4 regions of the Exiguobacterium sp. TDN 0502 genome follow, and region 1 is predicted to be linked to each of the others. Evidence: riboswitches for the same ligand, from Rfam matches in the RefSeq annotation. Region 1 holds a riboswitch; each other region holds the start of a gene.
What was found. Region 1 has a riboswitch for S-adenosylmethionine ahead of msrA (peptide-methionine (S)-S-oxide reductase MsrA). Riboswitches for the same ligand answer to the same signal wherever they lie in the genome.
Positions count from the first base shown of each region.

Region 2: it holds a riboswitch for S-adenosylmethionine, as region 1 does, so the genes downstream of both, ACRPK8_RS12965 (amino acid permease) here and msrA (peptide-methionine (S)-S-oxide reductase MsrA) in region 1, are expected to answer to the same signal.
Region 3: it holds a riboswitch for S-adenosylmethionine, as region 1 does, so the genes downstream of both, ACRPK8_RS15325 (Na+/H+ antiporter NhaC family protein) here and msrA (peptide-methionine (S)-S-oxide reductase MsrA) in region 1, are expected to answer to the same signal.
Region 4: it holds a riboswitch for S-adenosylmethionine, as region 1 does, so the genes downstream of both, ACRPK8_RS10720 (alpha/beta hydrolase) here and msrA (peptide-methionine (S)-S-oxide reductase MsrA) in region 1, are expected to answer to the same signal.

Region 1 is NZ_JBOZGJ010000008.1:38,291-43,669, reverse strand. Features, by position in the region: gene ACRPK8_RS09860 (MFS transporter) at 1-331, opposite strand, end outside; gene ACRPK8_RS09855 (ArsR/SmtB family transcription factor) at 346-945, opposite strand; gene msrA (peptide-methionine (S)-S-oxide reductase MsrA) at 1,178-1,708, opposite strand; SAM riboswitch class I at 1,803-1,906, opposite strand; gene ACRPK8_RS09845 (M20 metallopeptidase family protein) at 1,969-3,147, opposite strand; gene ACRPK8_RS09840 (putative quinol monooxygenase) at 3,225-3,518, shown strand; gene ACRPK8_RS09835 (SH3 domain-containing protein) at 3,578-5,379, opposite strand, start outside.
Region 2 is NZ_JBOZGJ010000013.1:68,053-73,431, reverse strand. Features, by position in the region: gene ACRPK8_RS12985 (MFS transporter) at 1-680, opposite strand, end outside; gene ACRPK8_RS12980 (CBS domain-containing protein) at 707-1,162, opposite strand; gene ACRPK8_RS12975 (MarR family winged helix-turn-helix transcriptional regulator) at 1,345-1,767, shown strand; gene mmuM (homocysteine S-methyltransferase) at 1,842-2,774, opposite strand; gene ACRPK8_RS12965 (amino acid permease) at 2,749-4,152, opposite strand; SAM riboswitch class I at 4,229-4,330, opposite strand; gene ACRPK8_RS12960 (polysaccharide pyruvyl transferase family protein) at 4,441-5,379, opposite strand, start outside.
Region 3 is NZ_JBOZGJ010000024.1:489-5,867, forward strand. Features, by position in the region: gene ACRPK8_RS15325 (Na+/H+ antiporter NhaC family protein) at 1-910, opposite strand, end outside; SAM riboswitch class I at 992-1,096, opposite strand; gene ACRPK8_RS15330 (metal ABC transporter solute-binding protein, Zn/Mn family) at 1,165-2,142, opposite strand; gene ACRPK8_RS15335 (alpha/beta hydrolase) at 2,313-3,302, shown strand; gene ACRPK8_RS15340 (histidine phosphatase family protein) at 3,320-3,910, shown strand; gene ACRPK8_RS15345 (YwpF family protein) at 3,907-4,398, opposite strand; gene ACRPK8_RS15350 (hypothetical protein) at 4,540-4,866, shown strand; gene ACRPK8_RS15355 (nicotinate phosphoribosyltransferase) at 4,911-5,379, opposite strand, start outside.
Region 4 is NZ_JBOZGJ010000009.1:56,558-61,936, forward strand. Features, by position in the region: gene ACRPK8_RS10700 (M20 family metallopeptidase) at 1-1,017, opposite strand, end outside; gene ACRPK8_RS10705 (MetQ/NlpA family ABC transporter substrate-binding protein) at 1,040-1,858, opposite strand; gene ACRPK8_RS10710 (methionine ABC transporter permease) at 1,878-2,528, opposite strand; gene ACRPK8_RS10715 (methionine ABC transporter ATP-binding protein) at 2,518-3,546, opposite strand; SAM riboswitch class I at 3,634-3,738, opposite strand; SAM riboswitch class I at 3,990-4,091, shown strand; gene ACRPK8_RS10720 (alpha/beta hydrolase) at 4,159-4,917, shown strand; gene ACRPK8_RS10725 (thymidine kinase) at 5,003-5,379, opposite strand, start outside.

The sequences.
Region 1 (5,379 bases):
TCAGCAACGTAAGCTGATCGATATAAAGTAATGCGAGAAGACAGAGAATGAAGCTGATCCGAAAAGCGCTTGAGATGCGCATGATCGTCGATCGTTTGTAGCGATCGGATAAGACGCCACCGAACAACATGAGAAAAATACGAGGTAATAGGGTTGCCATGAGGACGAATCCGAGATAGCGTGCTTGGTTTAGCGTATGGATGACATACCATTGCTCAACAAACAGATAGGTTGATAGGGAGAGGGCGGAGCACATACCGGATCCCCATAAAAATAAAAAAGATCGATTTTTAAACAGCGATTGTTGCGCATTCATTTCAACAGGTAGCATGGAGCACCTCCGGTTTAGACGTCGTCGTTCTCAAACAGTGGTTCATCGATCGAAAAGGCAGTCGTCATGATATAGAAGTGTTTTTTATCTTCTTCATCAAATGGAGGAGATTTCGTGAACTCGTCTAGTAAAGCACGATATTTTGTAGTAAAGCGTTGAAAGTCGGCTTCAGACATCGTTAGTTCCTTTTGGATCGATAAGCTCATCCAGTCCTCAACGTTCGAAGACACGGGAGCAAAAGCAGCTGTCGGAGCCGTAAGGACGCGTGTCTTTGCCCGATCTAGTACCTCGAGATACGATTGTCGGGTCGCCTCTTTCGTTTCAACGAAGTTTAGAAGATGATCGGCAGGAATGTATCCTCGGGCGATCGCTTGATAATATTTCAATAGATTGCCGCCTTGTTCTTCCGTCCGGACGAGGCGAATCAAGTGATGCTTTTCAAGTTCCCGTACATGATAGAGGATTTTTGCGCGAGATAACGTCAGCAAGTGGGCTAACTGATGTACCGTATGTGGTTTTTCGACGAGAAACATCAGGATTTTTGTTCGTAACGGATCACTGATCACTTTTAATTGTTCATAGCTCTCTAATATGTGAATCGCTTTTTGTTCCATGCAATGATCTCCTTTTTAACCGGTTAATTTTTGTTAACTCTAAAACAAAAGACTTCATTTGTAAACGATCACAAATTTATGCAAGGGTAATAGCAAAAGGAGAAAGCTGTTGGTTTACATACAAAAAACTGACTCCAGTGACATCTCGATCATCCTCCACTTTCTACTGCAAAGTAGGGGAAGAACGAGATGTATGAAATCAGTCTCAGCTACTGTATGTGGTTTGAGGCGATTAGACCGTCGCTGTATCTTTCCATTCCTGCTCGATGAAAGCATCGCGCCCAGAAGCAGCACGATCTTTTTTATAGTGTTCTGGATTTTTCTTATGGAAGTCTTGATGGTACTCTTCCGCCGGATAAAATTCAGAAGCGGCATCGATTCGCGTCACGATCGGTTGTTTAAAACGATTGCTTGCAGCGAGGGCATCACGAGAAGCAATCGCTGCTTCATGCTGCGCATCCGTATGATAGAAGATTGCTGGTGCATACTGCGTGCCACGATCTTGGAATTGACCTTCTGCATCCGTTGGATCCGTTTGTGGCCAGTAGAGTTCGAGCAGACGCTCGTACGAGAACAGGCTCGGATCAAACGTGATTTGGACGACTTCGAGATGTCCTGTCGTTCCTGTTTTGACTTGCTCGTATGTCGGATTGTCGACGTGTCCGCCCATGTAACCTGATACGATTCCCTCGATTCCTGGTAATTCTTCAAACGGTGTCACCATGCACCAAAAACATCCACCTGCAAATGTTGCTTTTTCCATCTGTCTCTTCCTCTCCGTGGGAAATCCCCATTGTATGTCTGACAGCGAGAAAACGAAAACGACTCCTTCGCTTGGTTGCAAAAGGAGTCGCCGCTTTTTATCAACCAAAGCTTTCGCTTTGCTGGTCGTAGCACCTTGCTATGCGCAGGTTGCTGGGACGTCATCGATCCAGATCTCTCGGTCCACTCTTGATAAGGGTATATGAAGTTGATGTCATTCGTTATCATTGTTGTGATGATACCATTCACAAAGAAATAAAGTCAATCCTTAGGTTTTAAGGCACGTAAAACGGTCGCTCCAAGTGTCTTCGCACCAATCAATAGCGCCTGTTCGTTGATCTCATACTGCGGGTGGTGCTGCGGATAGTTGACGCGACCGTCCGTATATCCGGAGCCGGTGAAGAAATAACTCCCCGGGACATGCGTTAAATAATGTGCGAAGTCGTCCGCCGCCATCATCGGTGTGAGTGCCCGAACGGATGCTTCCGGTAAGAAAGCAGCGGCTTCCTGAACGAGTTTTGTCTCGTCCGGATGATTCCAGAGTGCCGGATAACCCGTCGTAAAGTCGATTGAATAGGTGGCACCGATGCCGGCACACGTCGTTTTAGCGACAAGGTCGACTTCTTGCCGGAGCTGATGGCGAAGGGTCTCATTGAACGTCCTAATTTCGCCGACGATGCGTGCTTCACCTGTGACGATGTTCGGCGCCGTTCCCGCATGGAAGGATCCGATTGCGAGAACTGCCGGCTCAAATGGGTCGACCCGTCGACTGACGAGATGTTGTAAGTTACAGACGAGCTGCGCTCCAGCGACGAGCGCATCTTTTGTCTTGTGCGGTGCTTGCGCATGTCCGCCTTGACCATGGACGATGATTTCGAATTCGTCGATCGCACATAACGTATGTCCTTCCCGAAACCCGATCGTACCAACTGGTAAATCATTTTCGAGATGTGTCGCAAAAATCGCATCGACGTCTTCGAGAACGCCGGCTTCGATCATTTGGATCGCTCCGCCAGGAAAGACCTCTTCTCCATGCTGATGGATGATTCGAATCGTTCCTTGCAATTGATCGCGTAACGGATAGAGTGTAGCAGCGAGTGCCATCACCATCGCCGTATGTCCATCGTGTCCGCAGGCATGCATGACACCGGGATGGATCGATCGGAAGGCAAGCGTCGTCTCCTCCTGAAGTGGTAAGGCATCGAAATCCGCACGGACCGCAATCGTCGGACCAGGCTGTTTGCCTTCGATCGTCGCGACGACACCACGACCTCCGACGGCAGTTTGATAAGGGATGCCCTGCTCCGCATAAAAGTTTGCAATTCGTTCTGGTGTGCGGACTTCTTGGAAGGAGAGTTCCGGATGTCGATGGAAATCACGACGTAACGCAATCATCGTCGGTTCGAATTGTTCAAGTGCTTCAAAAAGTTGAGTTTGCATCTTCAAGCTCCTTTGACGTGTGTTTTTTCGTGAAAATGGGTACAGATACAGGTAATCACGAAAGGGGATAATGAAACATGGGAGAAATCGTTGTCAACGCTGTACTTACAATCAAAGCAGGACTTGCGGATCAAGTCTTCCCGATTCTACAAACGGTCTATCACGCCTCACAAAAAGAAGAAGGCTGCTTACGTTATTCCTTACATCAATCAATCGAGGATGAGCATCAATTCATGCTGTATGAAGTGTATCGGGACGAAGAGGCGCTTGAAGCGCATATCGCATCCGATCACTATAAAGCATACCGTGAACAGATCGAGTTATACTTGATGGATCGACAAGTAACGAAATACGTCGAGATGACATTCTGACGTGTTGCGATAAGAAGAGACGAAGCCATCGAATTCGACGGCTTCGTCTTTTTTTTGTCTTACATTGATTTAAATCCGAGGAAATGCTCTTGCCAACGCGGTTCATAAATCGAGTTGATTTGAAGCTGTGAACCGCCCGCATGGATGAAGTGTTCGCTATCGAGCATGATTCCGATATGCGATGGACCATCCGTATAGGTGTTCTGGAAGAAGACGATGTCCGAGCGTTTACCGCTTGTGATGCTCGTCCGGCGATTCGTAAAGAAAGCACCGTACCAGTAGCCACGAACGTTCGTCCGACCACCGTATTTTCCAGCCTTGTTCGTCGCGTAGTGAATCAAACCGGAACAGTCAAACCCACCGTTCACGGCATCTTGTGAACCCCATGTGTATGGTGTGCCGATATGTTGAACGGCTGCCTGAATCAGCTTTTCACCACGCGTATTGTTCTTTTTGACGACCCGTTTATCGGACGTGATCGTCACAGCGGATACAGGAAGATAAACAGGTGTCCAGCCGGACTGGATGACATAGAAGTTTCCGACCCGGTGACGCGGATAAACCCGTTTACCTTGTTCAACGAGTCCGCTGCCTTTCGGACTTGTCGGACTCGCAAAGAACGACGTCGTCTGTTTGACCGTATAGATTTTCGTACGGTCGATTGCTTTTTGTGTCAGGCTCATATCGGGTTTACTCGTGCTGATATAAGGATTGAGGACGTAACCCGTTTGTCCGTTCACTAGACGAACTTGCCAAAAATCATCATCAATCGACTTCAGACCGATCAGTTTCGTTCCTTTCTTCAAATAAGCGTCCGGTCGACTGTAAGCAACGTCGGCAGAGAAGAGTGGCGTCTGGTCCAAGTGGACATAGAACGTCGTGCCTTTTTTTGCTTTTGCCGTCGGTTTGTTCAGTCCGATGCGGCTTGAATCGACGAAACCGAACGTGTTCTTATATTTGACGCGTGTATAGTAACCGCTTTTACCATAAATGGTGATCGAAGCGCCTTTTTTCAACGTTCCGATTTTCTTACCTGATAGCTTCGCTTGAGACCGGATGACGACATCATCCTCCGTCACGTAACGTTGTCCAGTGACGTCATACAAATCCGGTTTTTTCGTGACGAGATCCGTCGTCTTGACGTAACCGTAGACGGATCCCTTTTTTAATCGCGTGTAACTGCCACTTGTTCCATAAATCGCCAGTTTATCAGCCCGCTTGACGGAATAAACAATTTTGCTCTTCGTCGAAGCCGACGTATAGACGGATAAGTTACATTTGGCGTACCGGGTTCCGGTGGCGGCATAGACCTTGCCACTACCGAGATCGGTTGTCTTGACGTAAGCATGGACGCCACGGAAGATGATTCGGCTATAGGCGCCGCTCGTACCGTATATGGTCAGTAGGGTGTTCGTTTGATGCTGTTTCAGGATCGAGCTTGTAGACTTCGCATGAGTATAGATTAGTGTTGGGCGCTGGACGTACAGACGCGCTGTTTTCGGATACTGCTTTAATGTTCCGAGATCGGTCGTCTTGACGTAAGCGTGGACGCCGCGGAAGATGATCCGGCTATAGGCGCCGCTCGTGCCGTAGACGGTCAGTAGGGTGTTGGTTTGATGTTGCTTCAGGACTGAACTGGACGACTTCGCCTCACTATAGATCGGTGTAGGGCGCTGAACGTATAATCGTCCGGTTTTTGAATAGTACGGCAACGTTCCAAGGTGTGTCGTCAGCACGTAAGCATAGTCATCCTTGAGACGAATGCGTGTAAACTTACCGTCTGTCCCATACGTCTGAAGGGACGTGTTCAGAGAAAGGGATTGCACGGCATTTCCCTCTATAGCGGCTGTAGCATAAGCGG
Region 2 (5,379 bases), on a different contig from region 1:
GAACGATGTTTCATCGCTTGAAAAGGTGCTTTTAATGATAACTTCTGTTTCGGTGCAGCAGATGCTGCTGGTTTTGGCATTAAGAACAACAAGACGAGAAATGCGATGACCATGACCGTCGCAACACCCATGAATGGGGCACGCCATGTGATCGAACCGAGTGTCCCGCCTAACAGCGGTCCAATCGAAATCCCAAGACCAACGGCCGCTTCATATAAAATGATCGCTTTTGCGGTTCCGCCAGATGACAGCGAAACGATCGCAGCAAGCGCTGTTGCGACGAACAAGGCGTTCCCAAGTCCCCAACCACCGCGTAACGCGACAAGTGTCCAGATGCTGTCTGCTTGCGAAGCAAAACCAGCAACGGTTGCGATGACGGCGATCCCGAGCATCAATGTTCCTTTTTGACCAATCCGTGATGAAATCGCGCCTGTAATTAACATCGCGAATGCCATGACGGCGTTATAACTTGTAAATAAGAGCGTAACTTCACTTTTTGACGCTTCTAAATTCTCGGCAATCGTCGGCAAGACCGGATTGACGAGCCCCATTCCCATGAATGCTGTGATGCTGGCGAAAAAGACTGCCCAGACAGCAACCGGCTGGTGGAATAATCCGTGCTTGCTTTCTGCTAATACCGTTTCCGGCTCAAGCGTCGTTGTTTTTTCAGCAAGTGCCATAGTGTCCCTTCTTTCTATCGAATGTGTTACATGAACTGTTTAAACGAATGGCGGATGACGTCGCCGCGACTGATGATGCCAACAAGACGTCCTGCCTTGAGGATTGGAAGCTTTTTAATCCGTTTTGCGCCAAGTGTCGCCGCAATCTCTTCCATTTCTGTGTCAACGTCAGCTGTCACGACTTTTCGGCGTGCCAGTTCCATGACTGGCCGATTCAAGATATGACGAATCCGGTCTTCATACCCTTCTTCGTCTCCTTTGATGACATCTACGTATAAGAATGTATCGACGATGATATCTTTGTGTTTCCCGATCGCGCGCATGATATCTCCGTCACTGATATACCCGACGACTTCCTGCTCGGCATTGATGACAGGTACGCCGCTAATACCAGACTGAATGAATCGTTCGATGACTGTCCGAATCAAGTCTGTATCGTTTACCGTGATGACCTCTTGTTTCATCGACTCATAAGCTTTCATCTGAATTCTCCTTTGTCGTTCGTTTCTCATCTGCAAAAGTTGTATGATACAATTAAAAGAACAAAAATGATTGTATAATACAACTACAACTCTGTCAAGCCTCCTGCTTTTCACATTGACAGCTTATCTACATTGGGTAATCATGAGGGACAGAGAGACTTTTTTGAAAGGGGAGAGACCCGATGTCTCAACCAGCACTCGAAACCATTGAACTGGAGTTAGCGATCCTGATCCGACGATTAACGACGGCGACGGCGGACAACCGTAATTTGGATCGTGCTTCCTACCTCTTGCTGCGACAATTGGCGGAATCCGGCAACGTTGGTGTCAAAACACTTGCCCGTGAACTTCAACTCGATGTCTCGACCGTCAGCCGCCAAGCAGCGGCACTCGATCAGAAGCAACTCGTGGAGAAAGTAAAAGATCCGACAGATGGACGTGCTTTCTTCTATCACATCACGGATAAAGGTCAAGAAGAACTCACGATTTACCGGACAGCACGTCTCGCAAGCATTGAACGCCTTCTGACGGACTGGCCGTCGGATGATACGGAGGATTTCGGACGTCTACTGCAACAATTCAATCGTGCCTTACGCGAACGGTAATTGAATCATGCCCTATTTAAAGAACGGACAAAAATCGATCGATTTCTGTCCGTTCTTTTGTTTTCTTCCACTCCTCATGCTTGGGAAGCGCAGCAGACCGAACGAATTTGCGCGATATGTTCCGGTGACGTCCGGCAACACCCACCAATCAATCGAGCCCCTGCCTCATACCACGTCTTTGCGACGGTTTGGAACGACGTACACTGATTCGTACCCGACCATGTTTTTGCGACCGGATCATAGACTTCACCAGAGTTCGGATAGACGATGATTGGCACGTCCGTCAACGCCTTAACGTGACGGATAAAGTCGGTCGCGTAAGATGCCGGAAAACAATTTGCACCGATCGCTGCGAGCTGTGGATGTTGTCCAATTGTCTCGATGCACGTCGCATGTGCCGTTCCTTCACTAATGTGCGTCGCATCTTGAAGCGAGAACGTCAGCCAAGCAGACACTTCTGGGTACGCTTCAAGAATCCGGAACAACACGACAGCTTCCTCGAGCGACGGAATCGTCTCGAATGCCAGCAGATCAGCTCCTGCTTCAATCAATGCCTCAATCCGTGGTCGATGAAACGCTTCTAGCACGTCCTGTGTCACACCGTAATGACCGCGATACTCAGAACCATCTGCTAAGTAGGCACCATAAGGACCCACTGATCCCGCGATCAATGCGTCACTCTTCCCACTACGCGTTCGTGCGTTTTGCGCCAAGGTGACTGTTTGTCGAATCAGCGCCTGTGCTTCCTCTGTCGTGATATGACGTTGCTTGAATCCTTCGATACTTGCTTGATAGCTTGAGGTGATCGCGACATCGGCACCTACTTCAAAGTAATCGTGATGGACGTGTTCGATCTGTTCCGGTGCTTCGATCAAGAGACGTGCGGACCAAAGCGGATCGTTCAGGTCAAATCCCTTCTGTTCAAGTTCGGTCGCAAGGGCACCATCTAAAATCAGGAAGGGCACTTCCTGTAATCGTTGCTCAACTGGATTTTTGATTCGGGACATCTTCAACACTCCGTTTCGTAGAGGAATTCGTGAACGCATGGATGACATAACAGATCACGATGAATGGAATACCACAGTACAAGGCGATTCGTTGGGTTGGATCAAATCCGATACCAACGAGGGAAATCAAACAGACAACAAAAGCGGCAATCGGCACGAATGGAAACAGTGGTGTACGATAGACCAGTTCGTCGACCGTATGCCCTTCGCGCAGGAATTGTTTCCGGAAGCGGTACTGGGCAACGCTGATGCTCATCCAGACGACGACGACAGCAAGACCGGAAATCGAGACGAGCGCGATATAGACACTTCCTGCCGCATAGATGCTCGACAGCAGGGCCAGTCCTCCGCCAATCATGCTGAACAATACAGCTCGGAGTGGTACGCCAGCTGGTGTCACCTGTGCGAAGAAACGTGGAATCATCCGTTCGTTCGCAAGCGACCAAAGCATCCGCGAGGCGGCGTAAAGCCCGGAGTTCGCTGCCGACAGGATAGCGGTCAGGATGACGAAGTTCATCACATCTGCTGCGTAAGGAATCCCAATCCGATCAAATACGGCGACGAACGGACTTTCGAGCACGCCCTTTCCTTCCGTTGGCAATAAAACGGCTAATACGATGATCGTACCGACGAAAAAGAGGACAAGCCGCAAAATCGTCGTCCGGATCGCAAGCGGAATCGTCCGCTTCGGATCAACGGCTTCACCCGCTGCGACGCCGATCAATTCCGTTCCCGAGTAGGCAAAGTTCACGGCAAGCATCGTCATGAAAATCGCAAAGGCACCGTTCGGGAACAATCCGCCTTCCATTAACGAAGAAAAGAATGGTGCCGCACTCCCATCCTTTAGTGGAATGAAGCCGACGATGGCGCCTGCCCCCAACAAGATGAAGGCAACGATCGTCACGACCTTGATGGCGGAGAACCAAAACTCGACTTCCGCAAACACGCGAACCTTCAAGACGTTGATCCCAAGAATCATCGCAGCGAATAAGGCACTGAACACCCAGACCGGAACGGACGGGAACCAGCGCTGCATCAACATGCCCGCTGCCGTGAATTCCGAACCGAGAGCAACCGTCCATGTCAGCCAGTAGAGCCAGGCTACCGTATACCCTGTACCCGGTCCGATGTATTTTGTCGCGTAGCGATGAAAGGAACCGGTTTCCGGCATATGTACAGCCAGTTCACCGAGACTCAACATGACCAGATAGACGACAACCGCCCCGATCAAATAAGACAAAATCGTTCCGATGCGTCCTGCTTGTTCCAATGTATAACCTGTACTTAAAAACAATCCTGTACCAATGACACCGCCTAACGACAACATGATCAGATGACGTGATTCCATCTTCCGCCGAAAGGACCCGCTCGTTTTCATGACATTTTCCTCCTCGTTTCACCTATTTCAAACAAAAAAACGCACCCTTACGGATGCGTCGGTCGACAATTCGGAAACCTTATCGATCGGGTGCAGCACCCGCAGGAATTAGCACAGTATCTTACGACCTGTTGCTGAGGTTTCACAGGGCCAGTCCCTCCACCTCTCTGGATAAGTATGTAATTGTTCCTAACCCTATCAACTCTTTTCCGAATTGTCAACACAATTCAGAATACTGCTATCAAAAAGACATTCCGGATCGCGATGATCCGGAATGTCGGGAAATGCTTATTTTTTGGCGAATAAATCCGCTGTTTTCAATGCTGCACGAACCGCTTTACGATTCAATGTTCCTTGCTGATGTTTCATCGTTTTCGTTTGGGCAGCTAATTGCGCTTTGAGTGCCGCAATCTCTTGATCTTTTTGAGCCATCCCTGTCTGTTTCTGTAACGCTTTGATCTTCTTATCTTTTTCAGCTAACTGCGCTTTTGTCTGCTTTTGTGCTTCCGCGATTTTCTTTTCTTGTTCCGGGAAGAACTGTTCGAAACGGGCGACTGCTTCTTCGAGGCTGACTCCTGAAATCGGTTGAACTGCCGGCAACAATTCCGTTTGCGCCATTTGGCGGTCAAACGGTACGTTTTCCGGGTAGTTCGTTTCCTGATAGATATGCTCGAGTTCATTAACGTTCAAGAAATCAACGAAGTTATCGAAGTTACGTGCCTGAACACGTGTCGGGCTTTGGAAGTCGGCATTCGCTACGACGTCGGATAAGCGTGTATCCGATGTGATGTCATTTGCCCAGATGTGTGTCAGTTGGTGATAATCCGTCAATTCGCGCATCCGTGCATCTTTTGGAATAAGGATACTTGGTGTACCGGCAAGTGTCGCCGTGATGTTCCCGTGTAAACGTGCTCCGAAACTGAGATCGGCTTGACCGATGAAATCGAACCATGTCTGCGCATTCAAGAAGAAACGGACACGATCGTTCATGTAAGCCGGATCCGACATTTTCACCGGATAGTTCGTCACGGACAGATCAGCGATCGGATGTGTACCCGTATACGTCAATTTCAATTCCTTCATCCATTGTGGAATGAAGTAATGGTTCGGGTACTCTTCCATCCCGCGCGTAATGAAATCGAGAACATTTTGCGGTGCTAAACGTGACGAGTTGACCGTGATCATCGACTCAGACGTAATGTTCGTTTCGCGGATGTTCAGGTCACG
Region 3 (5,379 bases), on a different contig from region 1:
TACCACCGTTAAATGTAATCAAGCTGACAAGACCCCCCATGAGAAGCGTCAAGATGGAAATCTCCGCCATCCCTAACATCCCTTCAGACATCGAAAGGACGAAGCCGCTTAAACCAAAGCTACCGTCGACCATTCCGATGATGCCGGTGAGTAACGTTCCCCCGATGAGGACGAGGATGACATTGACGCCAAAGATCGCAAGAACGATGACGGCGAGGTATGGAATCAATTTGTAGAACTCGAATGCCTTAGCTTCGACGACATCCCCTGATCCGGAAACGAACGCCAGTAGGATGATTGTCAGGATAGCAGCCGGAAGAACGATCATGAAGTTCGTCCGGAACTTATCACGCATGTTCGTTTTTTGTGTCCGGACGGCAGCGATTGTCGTATCGGAGATAAATGACAAGTTATCGCCAAACATCGATCCCCCGACGACGGCAGCAGCTGCGATCGCAACGTTGATGTCTGTCGCTTCATGAATACCGAAAGCGATCGGTGCAAGGGCGGCAATCGTTCCGGTAGAGGTTCCCATTGCCATCGAGATGAAGGCAGCGATGATGAATAGTCCGCTCATGAGGAGCGATGGCGGTAAGAACGTCAAGGCAGCATTGACGGTTGCATCAATCGCACCGATCGCTTCTGCCGTTCCGGAGAACGTCCCGGCTAATAAGAAGATGAAGACCATGATCATGATGTCTGGATTTCCGGCACCGGTTGCAATCCGTTCGACCGTTTGATTAATCGATCCTTTCGTCGTCACGGCAGCAAAAATTAAAGCGATCAAAGCGGCGATGAGAATCGGGAATTTGTAAAAGTCGTCATAGAAGATCCCGGCTCCGATGAAGAGGACCAGGAACACGACGAGCGGAAGCAGTGCCCATTTGTTAGGCGTGATCGTTTCATTCATTGTTGACACCTCGTTTCTCAAAGATACAAAAAAAGACCCCTTCGCAAGAAAGAAGGCGGTCTTTATCGAGTAAAGACGCTCTTCTTATCTCTCAAGCTTACGCTTGCTGGATTTGGCACAGTACGAATCAAATCGTCCGCTGCCGAAACATCATTGGGCCAGTCCCTCCGTTTCTCGCGATAAAAAGAAGTCATTCAATTGTCTAAAACACGTTTCTTACCGTACCGCATTGAGTAACGCGTGTCAACTGTACTTTACTGAAGTGCTTGTTTTAATGTCGCAACGTTTTCTTCCATCAACTTGAAATACGAGCTGTTTTGTTGCGCTTTCGTCACTGACTCGAGATTATGGATCGTCACCGATTCAGCGCCGATTTCTTTTTGGATGACACGCGCGACCTTCGGTGAGACTGTCTCTTCGAAAGCGACGTATTTCAAATCATGCATCCGGGCTTCCTTGACTAACGCCGCTAGCTGTTTTTGTGACGGTTCATCTGACGGGGAGATACCTGCAATCGGAAGTTGTGTAAAACCATATCGTTCAGCGAGATAACCGTATGCAGCGTGCGTGACGAGAAGTTCCTTTTTCGAGCCGTCAGTGACGGCCTGCTTGAACTCTTTATCTAATGCATCAGCTTGTTGATCGAAGGATTTCAAGTTTTTTTCGAACGTTGCCTTCTCTTTTGGTACTTCTTTTGACAGTGCAGTCGTAATCGAGCGTGCCATCGCTTTGGCATTGACCGGATCAAGCCAGACATGCGGATCGTATTTTCCGTGGTCGTGCCCGTCTTCTTCGTATGCGTGTTCATCCGTTGCATGATCATCATGTCCGTCTTCTGCGTGCGCATGAAGAGTGGCATCGGATTCAAGCAAGTGGACATCTTTACTTGTCTCGACAAAACGGACGTCCGTTCCTTTTAAGCTCTCTTGAATTTTTTTGGAGTACGGTTCGAGTGTCGTACCTGTCAAAAGGAACAAGTCCCCTTTAGCAATCTCGGTCAGTTGCTTGGAAGTAGGTTCATATGAGTGAGGATCTGCACCCGGTGGAACGATCATCTTGACGTTTACCTGATCACCACCGATTTCACGGGCGATGGCAGCCGTTGCGAACGTCGATGTGTAGACTTCCGTCTGGTTGTCATCTGAAGTCGACGAATCAGTGTTCGATCCGCAAGCGGCGAGGATACTTGCGCTCGCCAGTGCGACGGTTAAAGCAGGAATGACTTTTTTCATTTTATATTCCCTCCGTTGTTAAAACGTAATAATTCCGATTTGGACTTTTTCACTATAGCGGAACGTCCGTGAGGCGTCAAGTAGGAATACTAAGACGTTCGACTTCTTTTAAAACGGGGTAAAAGAATAACAAAGTGAAGAATCTCGTAGTGTATTTTGGAGGTGATCAAGTGAAACGGGAAACGGCATGGCTGATGGGGGGAGCTGCGTTATTAACGACAGCTGCAGCAGGAGCGAGCATCTGGAATAACTACGGTGCGTTGCTTCGCTGGACGGAACCTGAATTGCCAATTACAGAAAAACAACTTGCACCGCGGACGCTCGTTTATAAAGAGACGGGGAACTGTACTTTACAGCTCGACCTCTATTATCCACCCGGAGACGGACCATTTCCGGTAGCTATCTATGCCCATGGGGGAGCATTCGTACGTGGAGAGCGGAAGGATATGTTTTGCTTCAGTCCCATCGTAGATCGGTTGCTTGAGCTTGGAGTGGCTGTTTGTAGCATTGATTACCGTTTATTCGAAGAAGGCAGTTATTTTCCGGACAACTTAGAAGATGTACGTGATGCTTTATGTTTTTTGAATCAGCAAGCGGAAGAGCTACGCATCCTTCGGGGACGCATGATGGTATGGGGTGATTCGGCTGGCGCTGCCTTGATGTTGACGACGGCACTTGCCCCGTCTGCCTTTATCGGTGAACGAGATGAGCGGCAGATGCCGCTGATCAGTGGTGTCGTTGCGTTGTATCCGCCTACGAATTTCTTACTGTTCAACTTCATTCAGACTTGGATTGCTCATATTAAATTCTATAAGGGTGGAAGAGAGGAATGGCGGAAGTTAATGACACATGTCTCGCCAGTGACGCATTTGACGTCTGATGCCCCCCCGATCATGCTCCTGCACGGAAAAAAAGATCCGATCGTTCCGTTTTCGCAGGCGTTGCATTTTGTTGAAAAAGGAGCGGATGTCGGAGCGGATGTCCGACTATTCTCATTTCCAAACGGTACGCATTCCCTTGCGAGTTTCGCCCAAACCGAAAATCCTCTGAAACTTGAACGGTTACTTGAACGAATCGAACGTTTTACCTGTCAAGTCCTGCTGTTACCACCAAGACAACTTCCGGATGAAAAACATGATACAATCAGTCATATTTCTTGAATGAAGGAGACAGAGACATGACTGAAATTTGCTTAGTGCGCCATGGTCAGACGGATTGGAACTTAAACGAACGGATCCAAGGAAGAGAAGATATCCCGTTGAATGCAACGGGAAAAAGACAAGCGGAACTTAGTGCCGCTTATCTAGCGAATGAAAAGTGGGATGTGTTGCTTGCAAGTCCGTTATCACGCGCCGTTGAAACGGCCGAAATCATCGGTCGTGCTGTTGGGTTAACGATCACAGCAACGGACGAACGACTCGTCGAACGCGAATTCGGTGCTGCTTCAGGGGAACCGGTCGCAGCCATCTATGAGGCTGTCCAAGCGAACGATACGACACGCGTGCCGGGACTTGAAACGGAGCAGGCAATCCAGGAGCGCGTGTTCGAAGTGTTACAGGAAGTGACGCAACAATATGGAGGCAAACGGATTTTAATCGTCTGCCACTCCCATACGATCAAGGCAGCCTTATCATCGATCGATGAGACGTTCAGCTACCGGACGCCTTTGAAAAACGCCTGTGCGAATTATATCCGCTATACGGATTACTATACGATCGACCGGATCAATGTAGCGGATCATATTACGGATGAAGTCGAAAAACCTTAAGAAACCGGTGCTTCCGGGTGTTCAGCGAGATATTGCTTGAATGTTTCCTTAGCGATACTCGTGATGTGCGCCCCGCGTTTGGAACGACGGTCCTTATATTCTTGGATGAGTTCTTCTCCCTTGAAGCCGTCCTCGACGACTTCCCGTAAAATCGATTCGGATAAATCATTTTTCATCATGACCATCTTACCGGTGAAGACGTAAGAGACATGTTCACTTAAGGCAGTCCGTTCAAGAGGCGTGACGATCATCGCGGCAGGGTCATTATCGGGTCGTGAGATCGTGATTTCGATCAAGGCACGTAAATGTTTTGCGAACAGTTCATCGATGATCGGTTGTTCGCTCGGTGCCACGACGATTTCAGCTACCCATTGAGCAGTCTGTTCCGTACTGACGGTCAAGCCGTCCTGAATGGCGACAGGAATGGTCGTATCGCGCCCTGACTCGTCCATTAAAATGCGTAGTGTGCATAGCTTAAAGGTTTTCATGGAAAAATGCCCTCCTTCGATCACTAACGATTTTTCTACAGTATACCGTGAGGAAAGTGGAACGGGAAACTTTTCCTGACGAAAGTCGTATGAACTATGTTTAAATAAGACTAGATATTATTAACAGGAGGATCGTTCATTATGCCGCAAGTACTCATTGGAATATTAGGAATCCTGGGTATCGTACTACTTGCCCATCATATCATCATGTATTGGCATGCTGAACCGACAGACCGCCCGACGCTTGCATACCGCATTGCGCTCCTGATTGCCTGTTTGCTACTCATTAGTGGAAGTGATCATTTAATCAGTATTTTTTACGCAGATTCCTTAGCCGAATTCGGTCAACGCATCACGTATATCGTCTTCATCGGAGGTGCGCTCGGTTTCGCGTGGTACTTTCGTAAGAAGATGGAACAAGCGCCATCAGAAATGACACCTGTCGGAAACGAAGCAGGATTGACATGATAAAAAGCGCCATTCGTCCAGACGAATGGCGCTTTTCTTATACCTTATTTTAAACCACTGGCAAGTCGTGTATCCCGAATCATGTCGAGTTTGAGCTTCCAGAGGCGGTCGCTGAATGTGACGGCATAAATCTCTGGTAAACGGAGCCGTTTGTATTCTTCCCACAGGCGTCCGATCTGTGTCTCGTGGAAATGGCGGCTCTCTTCAATCGTCGGTACTGTGTAAACAAGCTCTCCATCTTTGAAGATCGGTTCGAGCAACCGCTCGACCTTGAACTGTTCGACGCGGTTACGGAACGACGGATCGCGGACATCGATTAAATCGACGGCATCGAGCTGCGACGGATCCTCATCCATCAACGTCACGTAGTCCCCTTTGAACTTATCCGTCACCGGATCAATGATCCGGTAGACTTCCTTGATGTGCGGGGTCGTCGTCTTCGCTTTCGAAGAGGATACTTTGATGACCGGTGCTAGTTCGCCGTTGATCTCGCGTGCGACCAGCTTATAGACC
Region 4 (5,379 bases), on a different contig from region 1:
CTTGATATACGGATGAATCGTCGGGATGACTTGACTGATGTTACCGGCATCCGTCGAGCCAAGCCCCGGACGTTCGTCCAAGTGGACCGTTTCGCCGAGCGCTTCTGCTTCTTCTTGGAACAGACGATCAAACGCCCGGTTGAAGACGAGGTTATCGACTTCATTTTGGAAGGCGATGACGTCAAGCGTCGCCCCGGTTGCGAGTGCCGCGCCTTCGGCAACAGCTTTGACTTTTTCCGTGACGGCATTCAATCGTTCCCGTGTCGTCGCTCGGATGAAGAAACGTGCTTTTGCGTATTCCGGAATGATGTTCGGAGCATCGCCACCATGGGTGATGATCCCATGGATCCGGACATCATCCGGTAACTGCTGGCGTAACGCGTTGATGCCGTTAAAGAGTTGAATGACCGCGTCGAGGGCGTTGATCCCTTCTTCCGGCGACGCTGCTGCGTGTGCCGGACGACCCGTAAAGGCAAAGTCGAGCGGGTCGACCGCAAGGGAAGAACCCGTGATCCGCGTTTGTCCCGAAGGATGGACCATCAAGGCAGCATCGATTCCTTCGAGTAACTGATGTTTGACGAAACTACCTTTTGCACTACCGTTCGGTCCACCTTCTTCAGCCGGTGTTCCAAGCACGACGACACTCCCGCCGACTTCATCGAGGACTTTACTGAGCGCGATCGCTGCCGCGACACTCGTCGTTCCGATGATGTTATGTCCGCACGCGTGACCGATGCCCGGCAACGCATCATACTCAGCAAGAAAGGCAATCGTCGCACCTGGTCGGTCGCTCGTCTTCTTCGCAAAGAACGCGGTCTCGTGTCCTGCGATACCAAGTTCTACTGTAAAGCCTTCTGCCGTCAGACGCTCCGCATGGAGCCGCGAAGCAAAGAATTCCTCGTTCCCGATTTCCGGCGTCGCATGAATCCGGTGACTCGTCTCAAGGTACGATTCCCGTTTTTGTTCGATATCCTGTTCAATCGTCTCTACCCATGTCGTGCGTACTGGTGTCGTCATACTGTCCACTCCCCTTTTGAAGTTATTCGCCGATGTCGCTCAGTGGAACGAACGTTGGAATTGAGCTGCCTTTGTATTCTTTTTTGATGAAGGCCGCGACATCTTTTTGTTGATACAGCGACGCGATTTTCTTTAGTTCTTTTTTGTTCTTGTCTTCCGTCCGTGTCGCGATGATGTTGATGTATGGTTTTGCGGTCTCGTTCTCATGAACGATCGAGTCCTTGATCGGGTTGAAGCCGGCGTCAACGGCGATGCCATTATTGATGATCGATGCCGCGACGTCCGGTAAGACACGTGGTGTTTGTCCGGCGACGATTGGGACGATTTTCAGCTTCTTCGGATTCTCGACGATCTTATCGACCGAACCGTTGCCGTCGAAGTCGTCCGGTAACTTGATCAGACCTGCTTCTTGCAGTAACAAGAGGGCGCGTCCCATGTTCGTCGCTTCGTTCGGAACGGCGATTTTCCCACCAGTCGGAATGTCTTTGACGTCCTTGTATTTATCTGAGTAAATTCCCATCGGTGCGATGACGGTCGTCGCAATCGGTGACAGTTTCAACTTATGTTCCTTTTTGAAGGCGTTGAAGTAGGAAATCGTCTGGAAGGCATTGGCGTCGATCTCGCCCTCAGCCAGTGCCATGTTCGGCTGGACATAATCGGAGAACTTGACGAGTTCGATTTTGATGCCCTCCTTCTTTGCTTTTTTTGCGACGTAATCCCAGACTTGTGTATCCGAACCGCTGACGCCGAGCTTGATCGTCTTTTCGTCTTCTCCTGATGCTGAGCACCCGGCAAATAAAATCGTCGTCAGTGTTGCTCCAATGGCTATTGCTTTTTTCATGGCTGAATCGCTCCCTTGATTAATGTCTTCTGATTTTTCGTGCGACGATGTTGCCTGTCGTCTGTAAGCCTTGAACTAAAATAACGAGAATCCCGACCGTGATGATCATGACTTTCGTATCGAACCGTTGATAGCCGTAAGTGATCGCTAAATCACCGAGACCACCGCCACCGATCGCCCCTGCCATCGCCGACGCACCGATCAAGCCGATCGTCGCAATCGTCAGATTAAGGATCAGTGAACCGAGTGCTTCCGGTAAGAGGAAGCGGAAAATCGTTTGAAACGGTGTCGCTCCCATCGCTTCTGCTGCTTCAAGAACACCCTTGTCGACTTCAAGCAATGAACTCTCAATCAAACGCGCCATGTACGGTGCGGCGTAAAAGACGAGCGGGACGATGGCGGCTTCAGTCCCAATCGACGTCTGAACGATCAAGCGCGTCAACGGGATGATCGCGACGAGTAGGATGATGAACGGAATCGAGCGAAAAATGTTGACGATACTGTTGAAGAACGTGAACAACGGGACGTTTTCAAGCAATGCTCCTTTTCGCGTTACGACAAGCAGGATACCGAGTGGTAAGCCGATCAACGTCGAGAATAAAAGTGAGACGGATACCATCGTCATCGTCTGCAAGAATGCTGTCCAAATATCACTGTAGTTAACTAGCATGGGCAAGCACCTCCTCGACCGTCACCTGCGCCTGATCGATGTACTGTAACGCTCGTTTCACTTCAGCCGGCTCACCGATCAACTCGACGAGCAAGGTGCCAAACGGTGTCTCCTGCAACTCCGTGATGCTACCGTGTAGGATGTTGACATCAACGTCGAAGCGTTTCGCGACTTGCGATAAGAGTGGCTGCCCGGTGTGATGTCCGAGAAAATGAATCTTATAGATCGGATGTGTATTCCGCGACTCGATCAACTGACGAATCGATGCCGGAATCTCATCATGCATGACGGAGCGGACGAAGTTCCGCGCTGTCTCGGTCTTCGGATTCGAGAAGACATCAAAGACCGTTCCCGACTCGATCAGCTTCCCGGCTTCGATCACGGCGACCCGGTCGCAAATCTCTCGGATGACGCCCATTTCATGGGTGATCAAGAGAATCGTGATCCCGTACTCGGCATTGATCCGTTTTAGCAACTGGAGAATATGGTGTGTCGTCTGGGGATCAAGTGCTGACGTCGCTTCGTCACATAAGAGGACGGAAGGTTGCGTCGCTAGTGCCCGGGCGATGCCGACACGCTGTTTCTGTCCACCCGACAATTGATCCGGATAATGGTCCGCCTTGTCCGCTAGATCGACGAATTCGAGTAACTCCGTCACCCTGCGGCGAATCTCGTCTTTCTTGACGCCTGCGAGAACAAGAGGTTTTGCGACATTCGTAAAGACCGTGTTTGCATTCAGTAGATTGAAGTGTTGAAAGATCATCCCGATCCGCTGTTTCGCTTGGCGTAACTTTTTCGGTGATAGCTGTGTCAAATCTTCTCCGTCAACCGTCACCGTTCCTGATGTTGGTCGTTCTAATAGATTGACGCAACGGAGCAGTGAACTTTTTCCGGCACCGCTAAAGCCGATGACACCAAAGATTTCGCCTTTTTCGATCGTCAGGTCGACACCGTCGAGCGCTGCAATCGTCTGATCCTTCGTGACGTATGTTTTCTTGACTTGATGAAATGCAATCATTCCGTTTTCCCCCTTCATTCAACAAAAAAAGGTCTCTTCTTGAGAAACAAGAAGAGACCTGGATCCGCACAGTGGCAGAATCCACTCCACTCATCTCTCAGACAGCTGTCTGATGGAATTGGCACAGTGCTCATAAGTGAGTCTGTTGCCGAGGTTTCGTAGGGCCAGTCCCTCCACCTCTCTGGATAAGTATTGCGGTATGAAATTCGTTATGTGTGTTGTTGCAGTGTTGCTTATGTCGTAAAACTAATTTTTACATTACGGGTCGAACCTTTGAAAGTCAACCAATTTTACAAAAATAATCCATTTGGCGCATATCGATGAATTGACAAGTTATGGATTCACTCAATGAACGGATTCGTCATTCGTCAAGAACGATTTGATAAGTCATTTTCGGTCGTGCTACCATCGTCTCAATGATTAATCCGACAATTCCAATCTGATATTTATCAAGAGTGAACGAGAGACCTGGCTCTAGGACTTCACGGCAACCTGCAATCTGTAAGGTGCTCCGACCAGCAAAGCGCGGCTTTGGATGATACGGTGAAAAACTCGTGGACGTCCAAGCAGTGACGTCGACGAGTTTTTTTCATGAATGGAGGAAAAATAGTAATGATGAACTATCCTGTATTAACTGGTGCTGAAGCGTTTTATTTTCAAGGTGGTCCGATCGGCATTCTAATCTGTCATGGGTTTAATGCGACACCGCAAAGTGTCCGCGACGTCGGTGAGGCATTTGCTGCTGAAGGATTCACTGTTTACGCGCCACGTTTGCGCGGACACGGAACGAACGTCCGCGAGTTCGAACAATCGACCGCCCGATGTTGGAAAGAAAGCCTGCAAGACGGCTATGAACGTTTACAAGAAACGTGCGATCACGTCTTCGTCGTCGGTCAATCGATGGGCGCGACGCTCGCACTATCGCTCGCTGCTGACGGGATTCCGTTCGCAGGGATCATTACGATCAATGCCGCCCTCTCCGTTCCATCCTATGAAGCACTCTCGTTTGATGAAGGTCCGCAGTACTTACCGGAAGGGGCACCAGACATCAAGCGATCTGCCTTCGAAATCATCTATGATCTCGTTCCGAGCCGGTGTGCGTTCGAACTCGTCCGTCTAATGGACGAAACAAAAAAACGCCTAGGATTGATTCTTCTGCCGACATTGATTCTCTACTCAGCGACCGATCACGTCGTTCCGCCGTCAAGCTCGGATTACCTGCATCGGCATATCGGAACGAACGATAAACGCAGCTATTGTCTTCTCAACTCGTACCACGTCGCAACCCTCGATCATGACCGGGATTTAATCGTTCGTGAGACGGTCCGCTTCATCGAACGATCAAACCGTTTCTCGCAGGAAATAGGGTAATAAAAAAACAGCCACTCGTTTCCGTGAAGAAGTGAATGGCTGCTAGATCAAAGGACGAGACGACCGCAAGCGGTTCGTCTTTTTTTCATCCTTGTTGCTGCTGTATCGATTGTAACGGCTTCGGCTTTCCTGGCACCTCATGGCAATGCCGGCACCGTGGCTCATACGACTCCGACGCTCCGACTAGGATAATCGGGTCATCATAGTTTGCCGGTTTTCCGTCAATTAACCGTTGCGTTCTTGAAGCGGGATCGCCACATGACAGACAGATCGCCTGTAGTTTCGTCACGAACTCTGCGCGTGCCAGTAATTCCGGCATCTTTCCAAACGGCTCTGCCCGGAAGTCTTGATCGAGTCCTGCACAAATGACACGTTTTCCGTCTTGTGCGAGCGCTTCGATGACTTGTACGATTTCATCATCAAAGAATTGAACTTCATCGATCCCGACGATTTGTGTCTCTT